DNA from 3 places in the Paenarthrobacter sp. TAF1 genome. Region 1 is predicted to be linked to each of the others. Evidence: riboswitches for the same ligand, from Rfam matches in the RefSeq annotation. Region 1 holds a riboswitch; each other region holds the start of a gene.
What was found. A riboswitch is a leader RNA that binds a small molecule or an ion and turns the genes downstream of it on or off. The one in region 1 is predicted to bind S-adenosylmethionine.
Positions count from the first base shown of each region.

Region 2: it holds a riboswitch for S-adenosylmethionine, as region 1 does, so the genes downstream of both, AB4Y81_RS10555 (hypothetical protein) here and metX (homoserine O-acetyltransferase MetX) in region 1, are expected to answer to the same signal.
Region 3: it holds a riboswitch for S-adenosylmethionine, as region 1 does, so the genes downstream of both, AB4Y81_RS13220 (DUF1737 domain-containing protein) here and metX (homoserine O-acetyltransferase MetX) in region 1, are expected to answer to the same signal.

Region 1 covers NZ_JBFRDO010000005.1:54,561-58,377, forward strand. The annotation lists gene AB4Y81_RS08580 (winged helix DNA-binding domain-containing protein) at 1-331, shown strand, start outside; gene AB4Y81_RS08585 (hypothetical protein) at 377-826, shown strand; gene metX (homoserine O-acetyltransferase MetX) at 870-1,991, opposite strand; SAM riboswitch class IV at 2,006-2,123, opposite strand; partial or broken gene AB4Y81_RS08595 (bifunctional o-acetylhomoserine/o-acetylserine sulfhydrylase) at 2,308-3,645, opposite strand.
Region 2 covers NZ_JBFRDO010000005.1:511,615-515,431, reverse strand. The annotation lists gene AB4Y81_RS10565 (VIT1/CCC1 transporter family protein) at 1-627, opposite strand, end outside; gene AB4Y81_RS10560 (hypothetical protein) at 866-1,057, shown strand; gene AB4Y81_RS10555 (hypothetical protein) at 1,054-1,353, opposite strand; SAM riboswitch class IV at 1,370-1,489, opposite strand; gene AB4Y81_RS10550 (sodium:solute symporter) at 1,600-3,135, opposite strand; gene AB4Y81_RS10545 (helix-turn-helix domain-containing protein) at 3,416-3,817, shown strand, end outside.
Region 3 covers NZ_JBFRDO010000009.1:32,603-36,419, forward strand. The annotation lists gene AB4Y81_RS13210 (aromatic amino acid ammonia-lyase) at 1-556, opposite strand, end outside; gene AB4Y81_RS13215 (NtaA/DmoA family FMN-dependent monooxygenase) at 556-1,884, opposite strand; SAM riboswitch class IV at 2,040-2,151, shown strand; gene AB4Y81_RS13220 (DUF1737 domain-containing protein) at 2,165-2,428, shown strand; gene AB4Y81_RS13225 (rhodanese-like domain-containing protein) at 2,425-2,835, shown strand; gene AB4Y81_RS13230 (O-succinylhomoserine sulfhydrylase) at 2,836-3,817, shown strand, end outside.

The sequences.
Region 1 (3,817 bases):
AGCCCTGGAGGCTCCTGCCGGTCCAGCGGCCGGTTCCGTGCTCCCCCGCGTCGACCTCATCCAATGCTTCGACGAATACGTGATGGGGTACTCGCAATCCCGCCACTACCTGGGCGGCACCGCACCGTACTTGCCTGAGGACAACGGCCCCATGCATGTAGTCCTCGTGGACGGCAGGCTGGCCGGATGGTGGCGGCACAGCTTCGCAGGGGGCATGTGCGGGCTCGAAGTCCGGATGGACAAGCCGACAACCAAGGAAGAGCAGATGGCCCTGGAAGCCGAAGCGGAACGCTACGGGATTTTCCTGGGCATGGAGGCCAAGCTGCTGTGATGGGCACAGGGCTAAGCTGGGGTTAAGACCTAGGAGGCCTGCACTGTGAACAATCTGATCTTCTGGATCATCGTCTGCTCGTGGCTGATTCCCATGGGAATCCGCATGTACAACCGGTCCAAGGCCCGCCGCCTGCAGAACGGGAATTTTCGTGGTCAGGATTATCCGCAACAGGGTTTCCCACCACAAAATTACCCGCCGCAGGACTACCCGCAACAGAATTACCCGGGCTACCCGCCAGGGCCGGCAGTCATCCGCCCTGCAGACGAGGCTCCGCAGGTCGCGCCGCCGTCGAACGCCTCCTACCCAAGCGGTTCCTACCCAAGCGATTCCTACCGGGCCGGACAGCCCGCTCCCGCGCCGTTTCCCACTGCCGGTTCCGAGCCCCAGGGCTACCGCGCCCGCAAGCTGGCTGAACTGGATGCGAAGTTCACCAATGGCCAGATCGCCATGGAGGACTACATGAAACAACGCGGGGAGATCATGAACGGCTAGGCACGTCCACAAACAGGCAACTCTACGAACAGGCTCCTCACGGTCAGGCGAAGAACGCCCCGCGAAGCTGCTCCGACAATTGGCCGATTTCCGTGAGGAAGCCATCGTGGCCGATCGGCGCCTGGATGGTGTGGACCGGAACATTCCCCGGCAGTGCTGCCGCCAGTTCCTTGGACTGGGCCGGGAAGTACAGCCTGTCCGTGTCCACAGCAGCAACAAAGAACTCGGCGGTGGCACGCGAAAGTGCTTCCTGCAGTGTGCCCCGTCCCCGCCTGATGTCGTGGGACATCAACGCTTCGGTGATGGCGATATAGCTGTTGGCATCGAACCGCCGCACAAGCTTTGTCCCCTGGTGGTCCAGGTAGCTTTCCACCTGGTAGCGACCACGCTCCCCCAGGACTGCTGCGGAGAGCGGCGTTTCCTGATGTTGGGCTTCCCTGCCGAAGCGGAGATCCAGTTCCAGGGCGGAACGGTACGTGATGTGCGCAATCCGGCGGGCCAGGGCAAGTCCGTGTTCCGGAGCCGGACCGCCGTAGTAGTCCCCATTGTTGAAGTGCGGGTCCTGCCGGATGGCCAGGGTTTGGGCCTGCGCAAAGGCAATCTGCTCGGCGGTGCTGTAGGCTCCCACCGAAATGACGGCGCAGCGGTTGACCCTCTCCGGGAACGTGACAGCCCATTCGAGGGCCCTGGCCCCACCCATCGAGCCGCCCAGGACCGCGTGCCAGGATTCAATCCCCAAGAGGTCCGCCAAACGGGCCTCAGCAACCGTGCTGTCGCGAAGAGTGACCAGGGGGAACCGGGAACCCCACGGCTTGCCGTCCGGCGCATCGGAGGACGGGCCGGTGCTGCCATAGCAGCCGCCCACGATATTGATGGAGACAACGAAGAACCTGTTGGTGTCGATGGTGGCGCCCGGACCCACCAACTGCTCCCACCACCCTTCCTCGTCCGTGGCTCCGCGGGCAACGTGGGTGCTGCCCGTCAGCGCATGCTGGATGAGCACGGCATTGGACGCGTCGGCGTTGAGTCGTCCCCAGGTTTCGTACGCCAACACGACGTTGGGGAGGTGACCGCCGGCTTCGAGCGCCAGCGGCCCTATGCCCGCGTACTTGACGGTTCCGTCTTCTTCTCCGGATTTGGGAAGTGCTGTAGCAGTGATGGTCATTCCTTTGACACCTAACTTCGCGCTTGCCCGTCGCCTTGCGTGCGAACAGGCCAGGTCTTCACCCGGGGCACCCCACCGCGGAAGGAGGGTTGCCGGCCAGCAAGCCGGGGCTATCTGCTGGCACTCATGACCTAATACGTAGAGTCTAGGAAAGACACCACCGTTATGGCGAAGAATGTGACACCAGTGTGACGTTCAAGGGCAGCTTCATTCACGAAAGAGCACTCCGGGGTGCCGTCCGGCGAATAATCGTCGATGTGGACGACACCCCGGGTCCGTCAGCCGGGTGCGTCAGCTGCAGGCGTGGACTGCCCGTTCAGGCGCCCTTGGCCGCGCGGAAGCCGGCTTCGAGGTCGGCAATGATGTCATCGATGTGCTCAATGCCCACGGACAAGCGGACTAGGCCCGGGTTGACGCCGGCGGCTACCTGCTGCTCGACCGTCAGCTGGCTGTGCGTGGTCGACGCCGGGTGGATGACCAGGGAGCGGACGTCACCGATGTTGGCGACGTGGGAGTGCAGCTCCAAACCGTCCACGAAGCGCTTGCCGGCCTCTACGCCACCCTTGATGTTGAAGGCCACGATGGCTCCCGTGCCCTGGGGTCCGTACTTGCGGCCCCGCTCGTACCAGGGGCTGGACGGCAGGCCCGCATAGGCGACCGATTCGACGTCGTCATGCGCTTCCAGCCACTCGGCCACCTTGGTGGCGTTGGCGACGTGGCGCTCCACCCGCAGGCTCAAGGTTTCCAGGCCCTGGGCAATGAGGAACGCGTTGAACGGCGACACGGCCGAGCCGAGGTCGCGAAGGAGCTGGACACGGGCCTTCAGGATGTAGGAAAGGTTGGCTCCGAGCGCTCCGTCCTTGCCCAGGTCGCGGGCGTAAACCAAGCCGTTGTAACTGGGGTCCGGGGTGTTGAAGCCGGGGAACCGCTCCGGGTCCTTGCCGAAGTCGAAGTTGCCCGAGTCCACGATCACGCCTGCGATCGCCGAACCGTGTCCGCCGAGGTACTTGGTTGCGGAGTGGACCACAATGTCCGCGCCCCACTCGATGGGCCGGATGAGGAACGGCGTGGAGAGGGTGTTGTCGACGATGAGAGGCACGCCTGCCTCGTGCGCGACACCGGCGACGCCTTCGATATCCAGCACGTCCTGGCGTGGGTTCGAGACGACTTCACCAAAGAACAGCTTGGTGTTCGACTGGACGGCCGCACGCCACTGCTCGAGGTTGTCCGGGTCCTCGACGAAAGTCACGGAGATGCCGAACTTCTTCAGCGTGTGGGCCAGCAGGTTGTACGTGCCGCCGTAGAGGCTGGGGCTCGCGACGACGTGGTCGCCGGCCTCGGCGATGTTCAGGATGGCAAAGGTCTCGGCTGCCTGGCCCGAACTGAGCAGCAGTGCACCCAGACCGCCTTCGAGGCTCGCGACGCGCTGTTCCACGGCGTCCTGCGTGGGGTTGCCTATCCGGGTGTAGATCGGAGCCAGTTCGGCCAGGGCAAAGCGGTTGGCCGCGCTTTCAGCACTCGGGAAAACGAACGACGTTGTCTGGTAGATCGGCAGGGAACGCGCGCCCGTGGCGGCATCCGGCTCTTGGCCTGCGTGGATCTGGCGGGTTTCGAAAGACCATCCTTGGGACATGGAATTCTCCTGTTCGTGGCGCGTGTGGTCGGCGGAATAGCTGCGGGAAGGAAGCTGCGGCCAGTCTAGGAAGTGTCCGGGTCCTTGGACAGCTTTGTGACGCCAGCAGAATATATGGGCTCTTTTGCGACCTTCCATGACGCCCGTCGCGAGATCCCACCTTAGTTAGGGTTGGCTTAGCTGAGACACCGAT
Region 2 (3,817 bases), 460 kb from region 1:
GGACAGTGCGCCGGCCAGGAGCCCTGCAACGCCGCTCATGAGGACCACGGAACTCGGTACACCCGTCGCGGCCATGCCCATGACCAGCGACAGGTTGCTCACCAAACCGTCGTTGGCGCCGAAAACTGCTGCGCGGAAGGTACCCGAGAGCCGGTTGCGTCCACGGGTCGCCAGGCCCCGGACTACTTCCTCGTGGATTTGTTCATCGGCCACCATCGCGGGGGTGGCGGCCGGCTCGGTTCCGTAGGGGGAGCGGCCCTCTGCACGTTGCGCCAGGGCCAGGACGAAGACCGAACCGAAGTTGCGGGCCAGGAACCCCAGGAACTGGCTGCGGGCGGAAGCTGCCTTGGGCATGCCTGCGTGCTCACCCAGGAGTTTGAGCCAGTGCGCTTCATGCCGCCCTTCGGCTTCGGCCAGAGCCAGCAGGATCTGCCGTTCCTCGCCGTCGCGGCGCTGGGCGAGTTCGCGGTAGACCGCAGCCTCGGCGCGTTCATCGGCAAGGTACTGCCGCCAACGCCTGATGTCCGACGCAGTGGGTGCTGCCGGGTCTGCGGTGTGGTGGAGGGCTGTGGGTTCGATGGCGGGGTCCGGAGCGGGGCTCGACGAACTGTGGGATTCCTGGTGCATCTGCACTTTATCTCCTGTGCTGGGTGGGGTAGTTGCGGCCCCATTGCACGCCCCACACTACCGCTTATTTGCAGGGTTTTTTGGCTGGTATTCCTTAGCTGGAATGTTCGGTGTACCGTAATTTCCGGCTCTGCTTGACCCTCGCTTTGGCCGGTGCTCAGATGGAAGGACAGGGGCGGGGAGCCTCCCCGCACTCGGTTAGCGGGCTCTTACAGGCCCACGGGACGGAGGTTGCACCATGGACACCACCGAATCACACGCCAAGTACCCGGAACGCACCACCATCGAGTCGGACCCGGCCTACGACTACGCCGAAGACCAGGAAGTGGACGAGCCCTGGGTTGAGGAAGTGGACGCCCCCGAGGACGATGAACGGGTGGTGCCGATCGATGAGACCGAGGAATTCCGTGGGGAGGAAGAGGAAATCTAGTCCTCGTCCCGGCTGCCGAGGGCGAACAGGCGCGGCTGGCCATCCCGTTTTCCTGTCGCGGCCACAGTAACCGTCAGGGTCCGGGACGCCTCGCACCACGTTGAGGGCCGGACGGCCTGGGCCAGCGCTTTGGCGATCTGCTGCGGATGGGGATGCCGGAAGAACAGGGTTTCGTTCCTGGCCACTATGGTGACCGTGCCCAGGTAAAGGTCGACGGCGGGGATCACCGTGACGGTCCGGGCTTCGGTTTGGCCGGTGGTGCTGTGGGCGTGGCTGGTATCGCTCTGATACGGCAAGGTGCTGCTCCTGTGGAGAGTGCTCTTGCCCGCTCGGTTGTCTCAGGTCCGGGACGGGCCGCTTCCTCATCCGAACCACCCGTGAACATGGGGTTGGTGCATGGCCAGTCGGAGCTTGGCGCCACATCTCTTGAAGCTGGGACAACAGTACCGCACCTGCGGTTATGAAGGCCCTTTTGCCGGGAACAAAACGACGGCGGTGCTGCCCCCGTGAAGGGGGCGGCACCGCCGTCGGGTATTGCCTGGTTACTTGCTGCTGCCCACCGGGTGGACTTCCGGCGGCAGTTCCTCGGAGATGGCGCCGGCTACGCGCTTGTCCCAGGCCTCGCGGACGGCTGCGTCCGTGGGCGGAGTCAGCAGGGAGACCACGACGTAAACCACCAGAGAAGCACCGAGGCCCCAGTAGATGGGCTCGTTGGCGTAGACGCCGTCTTCGCTCGGGATGACACCAACCGCGTACATGATGAGCAGGGCCAGTGTCAGAACTGAGCCGACTGCCATGGACCATGCAGCCGCGATGCCCGTTCCGCGCTTCCAGACCAGGCCGCCGAGAATGGCGACCAGGAGTCCGCCTACCAGGATGTCGTAGGCGATGGTCAGGGCAACAACGACGTCCTGCGCTGCCATGGAAATCAGGACTGCAACGATGCCCAGGCCCAGGACCCAGTAGCGGTTTGCCTTGACGTCGTGCTCGGGGTTTTCCGTGTCGTCTGTGTTGATCGTCTTGCCGAACCAGCTGGCCACGAACGGGACAACGTCTGCGCGGGCCACCGTAGCGGCGGCGATCAGGGCGCCCGAAGCGGTGGACATCATCGCAGCCACAGCCGCGGCCATCACCAGTCCGCCGATGCCGACGGGCAGGATGTGGGTTGCCACCTCTGCGTAGACAACGTCCTTGCCGAGGTTGGCGACATCGATGTCCGGGAGGGCGACGCGGGCAGCCAGGCCGATCAGTGCGCCGGCGATGCCGTAGAGGATGCAGTAAACACCGGCGGTAGCTCCGCCCCAGCGTGCAACGGTGGCGGTCTTGGCGGTGAAGACGCGCTGCCAGATGTCCTGGCCGATCAGGAGGCCGAGGGTGTAGACCACGAAGTAAGTGATGATTGTCTGGACGCCGATGCCGTCGATCTGGAAGAAGCTGGCGTCAAGMCGCTCACGGATGCCGTCCATTCCGCCGGCTGCGTTCAGGACGAACGGCAGCATCAGGAAGAAAATGCCTACGGTCTTGATGAGGAACTGCACCTGGTCTGCCAGGGTGATGGACCACATGCCGCCGATGGTGGAGTAGACCAGCACGATGGCGCCGCCGACTGCGATTGCCAACCAGCGTTCCCAGTCGAAGAGCACCACGAAGATGGTGGCGTAGGCGCCGGTGGACGTGGCGCAGAGCATGAGGGTGTAGGCCAACATCACGATTCCGGATGTCTGGGTGGCTTTGCTGCCGTATCGCAGGCTCAGCATTTGGGAGACCGTGTAGATCTTCAACCGCTGGATGGTGCCGGCGAACAGGAGGCTAAGGAGCAGCACGCCGGAGCCGATGGCCACCACGAGCCACATGCCGGAGATGCCGAACTTGTAACCGAGGCCCACGCCGCCCACGGTGGATGCGCCACCGAGGACCACGGCGGCCATGGTGCCTGTGTAGAGGAAGGGTCCCAGGCGGCGGCCGGCCACCAGGAAGTCGCTGTTGTTCTTTGTGCGGGACTTGCCCCACCAGCCGAAGGCCAGCATGGCGAGCAGGTACACCACCACGATTGCGATATTAATAGCCGAAGATTCCATGAACGGTCCTTGGAGCTGATGCACGGAGGTTGGGGTTTTCGACGATACCCCTGCGATGCGTCGAAGTCTCTGTGCGGATGATTGGAGATTTGGGTTTGGAGCTTGGGGATGTGTTGTGTGCCTCACAGACAACACTTGTTGCCTATGAGGATATGTTGTGATCGGAGTAACAGTCAAGATCCTTTGGACTTGGTTACGCCCGCAGTGGCCCTGTTGGCGTGCCTCCCGGCTACTATTGCTCCAATGACAGGGCCACATGACAGGCCTGAAAGGTTCGTGAATGAAGGCTCTACCCGTTGAACCGAGCAATGTTCCCGTTGCCATCGGTTCCAGAATCCGCGCAGCCCGGCAAGCGCAGCGCCTCACCATCGAGCAGGTTGCGGACGCCACCGGGTTGACCAAAGGCTTCCTGAGCCGCGTGGAGCGCGACCTGACATCGCCGTCGGTGGCTTCCTTGGTGACCCTCTGCCAGGTTCTGTCCGTCTCCGTCGGCGACTTGTTCGCCGCGCCGGAGACCCATCTGACACGTCGCGACGACGGCCCCAGGATCTCGCTGGGCGGCCAAGGCATTGTGGAACGCCTGCTGACCGCACGTTCCGAGCGCCGCCTGCAGATACTCCAAGCCACCATCGAGCCCCGCGGGCGCGGCGAAAACGAGCTTTACGCGGTGGACTGCGACGTG
Region 3 (3,817 bases), on a different contig from region 1:
GCAGGGCTTGCAGGCCGGCGTCCGCGAGGGCTTTGGCGCCGGGCACCAGCATGCCGGAGGCGTCGAACGCTTCCCCCTCGCCCAGGGCTACGGCAGCGACGGCGGCCAGCTGGGTCAGGTCGGAGGAACCCACGGACCCTTCCCGCGGGATGGCGGGGTAGACGCCGCGGTTGAGCAGTTCGGCGTAGAACCCGGCGGTCCCGGCACGCACTCCGGAGCCGCCCCGGCTGAACCCGACAAGCCGGGCCAGGATCACTGCGCGCGCTGCGGCACGATCCAGATACGGGCCTACGCCGCTGTTGTGATACCTGATGACCTGCACCTGGTAGGCGAGGAGGGACTTCTCCTCCACAGCAGTGTCCCGGCCTGACCCTAGAAGGGTATTCAGGCCGTAGACCCGTTGGCCGGAAGCGGCCGCCTGCTCCACGATCTCCCTTCCCCGTCCGATCAAATTCAACGCATCTTGGTTGAGTTCCACGTGAAACGTCGGATCCGCAGCCGCTTCCGCCACAGCCAATGCGGAAACGGGGCCCGTCCCGATGGTGAAAATGCCCATTAGAAATCCAGCAGGTTTTGGCGGAATCCGCCGTTGCCGTAACTCTTCCTCAACAGGCCGCGGCGGCGGAGTTCCGGGGTCAGCTTGTCCAGCACACCGTGCACGGTCACCGGATCAACAAAGCCGGAGAACAGGAAGCCGTCGCCCCCTACCGCCGCGCCGGTCTCCTCCAGATAATCCGCAATTTCTCCCACCGTGCCGATGATCGAATCCCCCGCACCACCGCTGCGTGCCTGCAGGATTTCGCGCAGCGTGGACCCGGGAGGGGCAGCCTTGGCGAAGTGCTCCAACGTGCCCTGGTTGCTGTTGGTGCTCAACTCCGGAAGCGGGGCATCGAGGTCGAACTTCTTAAAGTCGATCACGGACAGGTAGGAGATGGAGTTGAGCTGGCTGTCGATGTCACGCTGCGTCAATTCCCGGCGCTGCGCCCGTAGCTCCTCGGCCTCGGCTGTGGAACCCACCACGGTGGGCTTCAGCACGAAAAGCACCTTCACGTCGTCGGGATTCCGCCCGGCTTTCGCCGCCTCGGCCCGGATCGAATCCCGGTAGGCCTTCATACCGTCAACGCCGCGGGCGAGCGCAATTGCCACATCCGCGTGACCGCCGGCAAACGCTTTGCCCCGCGGAGAGGCGCCCGCTTGGACAAGCACGGGTTCCTCGGGCAACGGTGCCGTGTTCAGCGGCCCACGGACCTTGAAGAAGTCGCCGTCGTGGTTGATCGGATGCACTTTGGTATGGTCCGCAAACACCCCGGCTGAAACGTCCTCAAGTACAGCGTCGGCCTCCCAGCTACGCCAAAGCCGCCTGACGACGTCGACGAATTCCTCCGCTTTTTCGTACCGGAGGTCGTGTTCGATCTGCTGGTCCAAGCCGTAGTTCTGCGCGGCGAGATCGCTGCCCGAGGTGACCACATTCCATCCGAGCTGCCCCTCGGAGAAGTGCTGCAGGGTAGCGAGGAGCCGGGCCGCGGTGAAGGGCGGGTAGAAGGAAGCGCTGACCGTGGGAACGATCCCCAGGTGCTCCGTGGCGGAAAGCAAGTACGGGACCAACGCCAAGGGATCGTGTTTCGGCGCAAAGGACGCATGGGCCAGCGAAACCTCGGCAGTACCGCCATAGGTGTCCGGGACGGTCAGGGAATCCTCGATGATGAACAGGTCCAGCCCGGACAGCTCGAACGCGCGCACGGCCTCCTGGTACAGGGCGGGCTTCTTCCAGTCGTACCCCAGGCTGTAGCCCGGAGTGCCCCAGCCCTGCACCCCGAAACCGTGCCCCACGAACCAACCAAAATGCAGCATGGGCTTGAGTGTAGAACTGCTCTGTCCGTTCACCGCGACCTGATTTCATACGAAGTTACAGGGGGTCGTACTGCGTCAATTATGCTCCCGGGACGTCTTAATTGGACCCGTACTCCAGTACCGCCCGGTTACGCAACATGACGACGGCCGCCGTGCGGGCCGTCGTCGTGAATGCTACGTTTTTCTTGAGTAATGAGAACCAGCGCAAAGCCCTGACTTGCTGGTCGGCAACCCTCTCTCCGGCGGGGTGCCTCAGGTGACTACTCGGCGTATCGACAACTCGAACTGCAAGCGTGACTGAGGAGCACCAGCAATGCCTGAACCCACTGAAGAAAAACTCTCTTACCGCCTGATAACAGGCCCGGATACCCGCGACTTTTGTGAGCGGATCACCAACGCCCTGGCGGATGGGTACGTACTGCACGGCAGCCCCGCCGCCACGTTCAACGGAACCGACGTGATCGTCGCGCAGGCCGTCGTCCTGCCCGCCGCGATTGCCAGCGCCGATGCCGCAGTCGCCAACGCCGTTGATGAACTGGATACCGACGACGAAGAAGCATTCGAGGGCCACGCATGAGCTACGCAGGTGACCTGACCCCGCAAGACGCGTGGGCCAAGCTTGAACAGGGCGCCATCCTGGTGGACGTCCGCACCGAGGGCGAATGGGCCCACATCGGAATCCCCGACACGAAAGCCACCGAGAACGATCCCCTGTTCATCCAGTGGAACCTCGCCGGCGGCATCCCGAACTCCCGCTTCATCGAGGACCTGCAACAACAGGCACCCGAGGACGACGGCGTGGAGCTCGTCTTCATCTGCCGCTCCGGCCAGCGCTCCATCGCCGCCGCCATCGCCGCCACGCAGGCAGGCTTCACCGCCTACAACGTCCTTGAAGGCTTTGAGGGCGAACCCGACCGTTACGGCGAACGCACCGTCAATGGTTGGAAGAACCGTGGCCTGCCAACGAATCTGGGGACCGAGTAAGTGACTTTCAATCCTGACGCCGCCGGCTGGAGCCCCGACACCCAGGCCGTTCGCGGTGGACTTGACCGTACCAACTTCCAGGAAACGGCTGAACCCGTCTTCCTGAACTCCGGCTTCGTTTACGAATCCGCCGCCGCGGCAGAACGCGCCTTCACCGGCGAGGACGAACGCTTCGTCTACTCCCGCTACGGCAACCCGTCCGTGGCCACCTTCCAGGAGCGGCTGCGCCTCCTCGAAGGTACCGAGGCTTGCTTCGCGACGGCGTCCGGCATGTCCGCCGTGTTCACCGCACTGGGTGCCCTGCTGGCTGCCGGTGACCGCGTGGTTGCTGCCCGTTCCCTCTTCGGCTCCTGCTTCGTGATCCTCAACGAGATCCTTCCGCGCTGGGGCGTGGAGACCGTGTTTGTGGACGGACCGGACCTTGACCAGTGGCGTGAGGCTCTCTCCGAGCCGACCACCGCCGTCTTCTTCGAGTCACCGTCCAACCCGATGCAGGAAATCGTGGACATCCAGGCTGTCAGCGAACTGGCGCATGCCGCTGGGGCGACTGTCGTCGTCGACAACGTCTTTGCCACCCCCCTGCTGCAGCGCTGTGGCGAGCTGGGCGCCGACGTGATTGTGTACTCAGGCACCAAGCACATCGACGGCCAGGGACGCGTCCTCGGTGGCGCGATCCTGGGCACCAAGGAGTTCATCGATGGACCGGTGAAGCAGCTCATGCGCCACACGGGGCCATCGCTTTCGGCTTTCAACGCCTGGGTGTTGACCAAAGGCCTGGAAACCATCGGGCTCCGAGTCAACCACAGCTCGGCATCGGCCCTGAAGATCGCGGAATGGTTGGAGCAGCAACCCGCCATCAGCTGGGTCAAGTACCCCTTGCTGAAGTCGCACCCGCAGTACGAGCTCGCCGCGAAGCAGATGAAAGCCGGAGGCACAGTGCTCACGTTCGAGCTCTCGCCGTCCGCCGGCCGCTCCGCGAAAG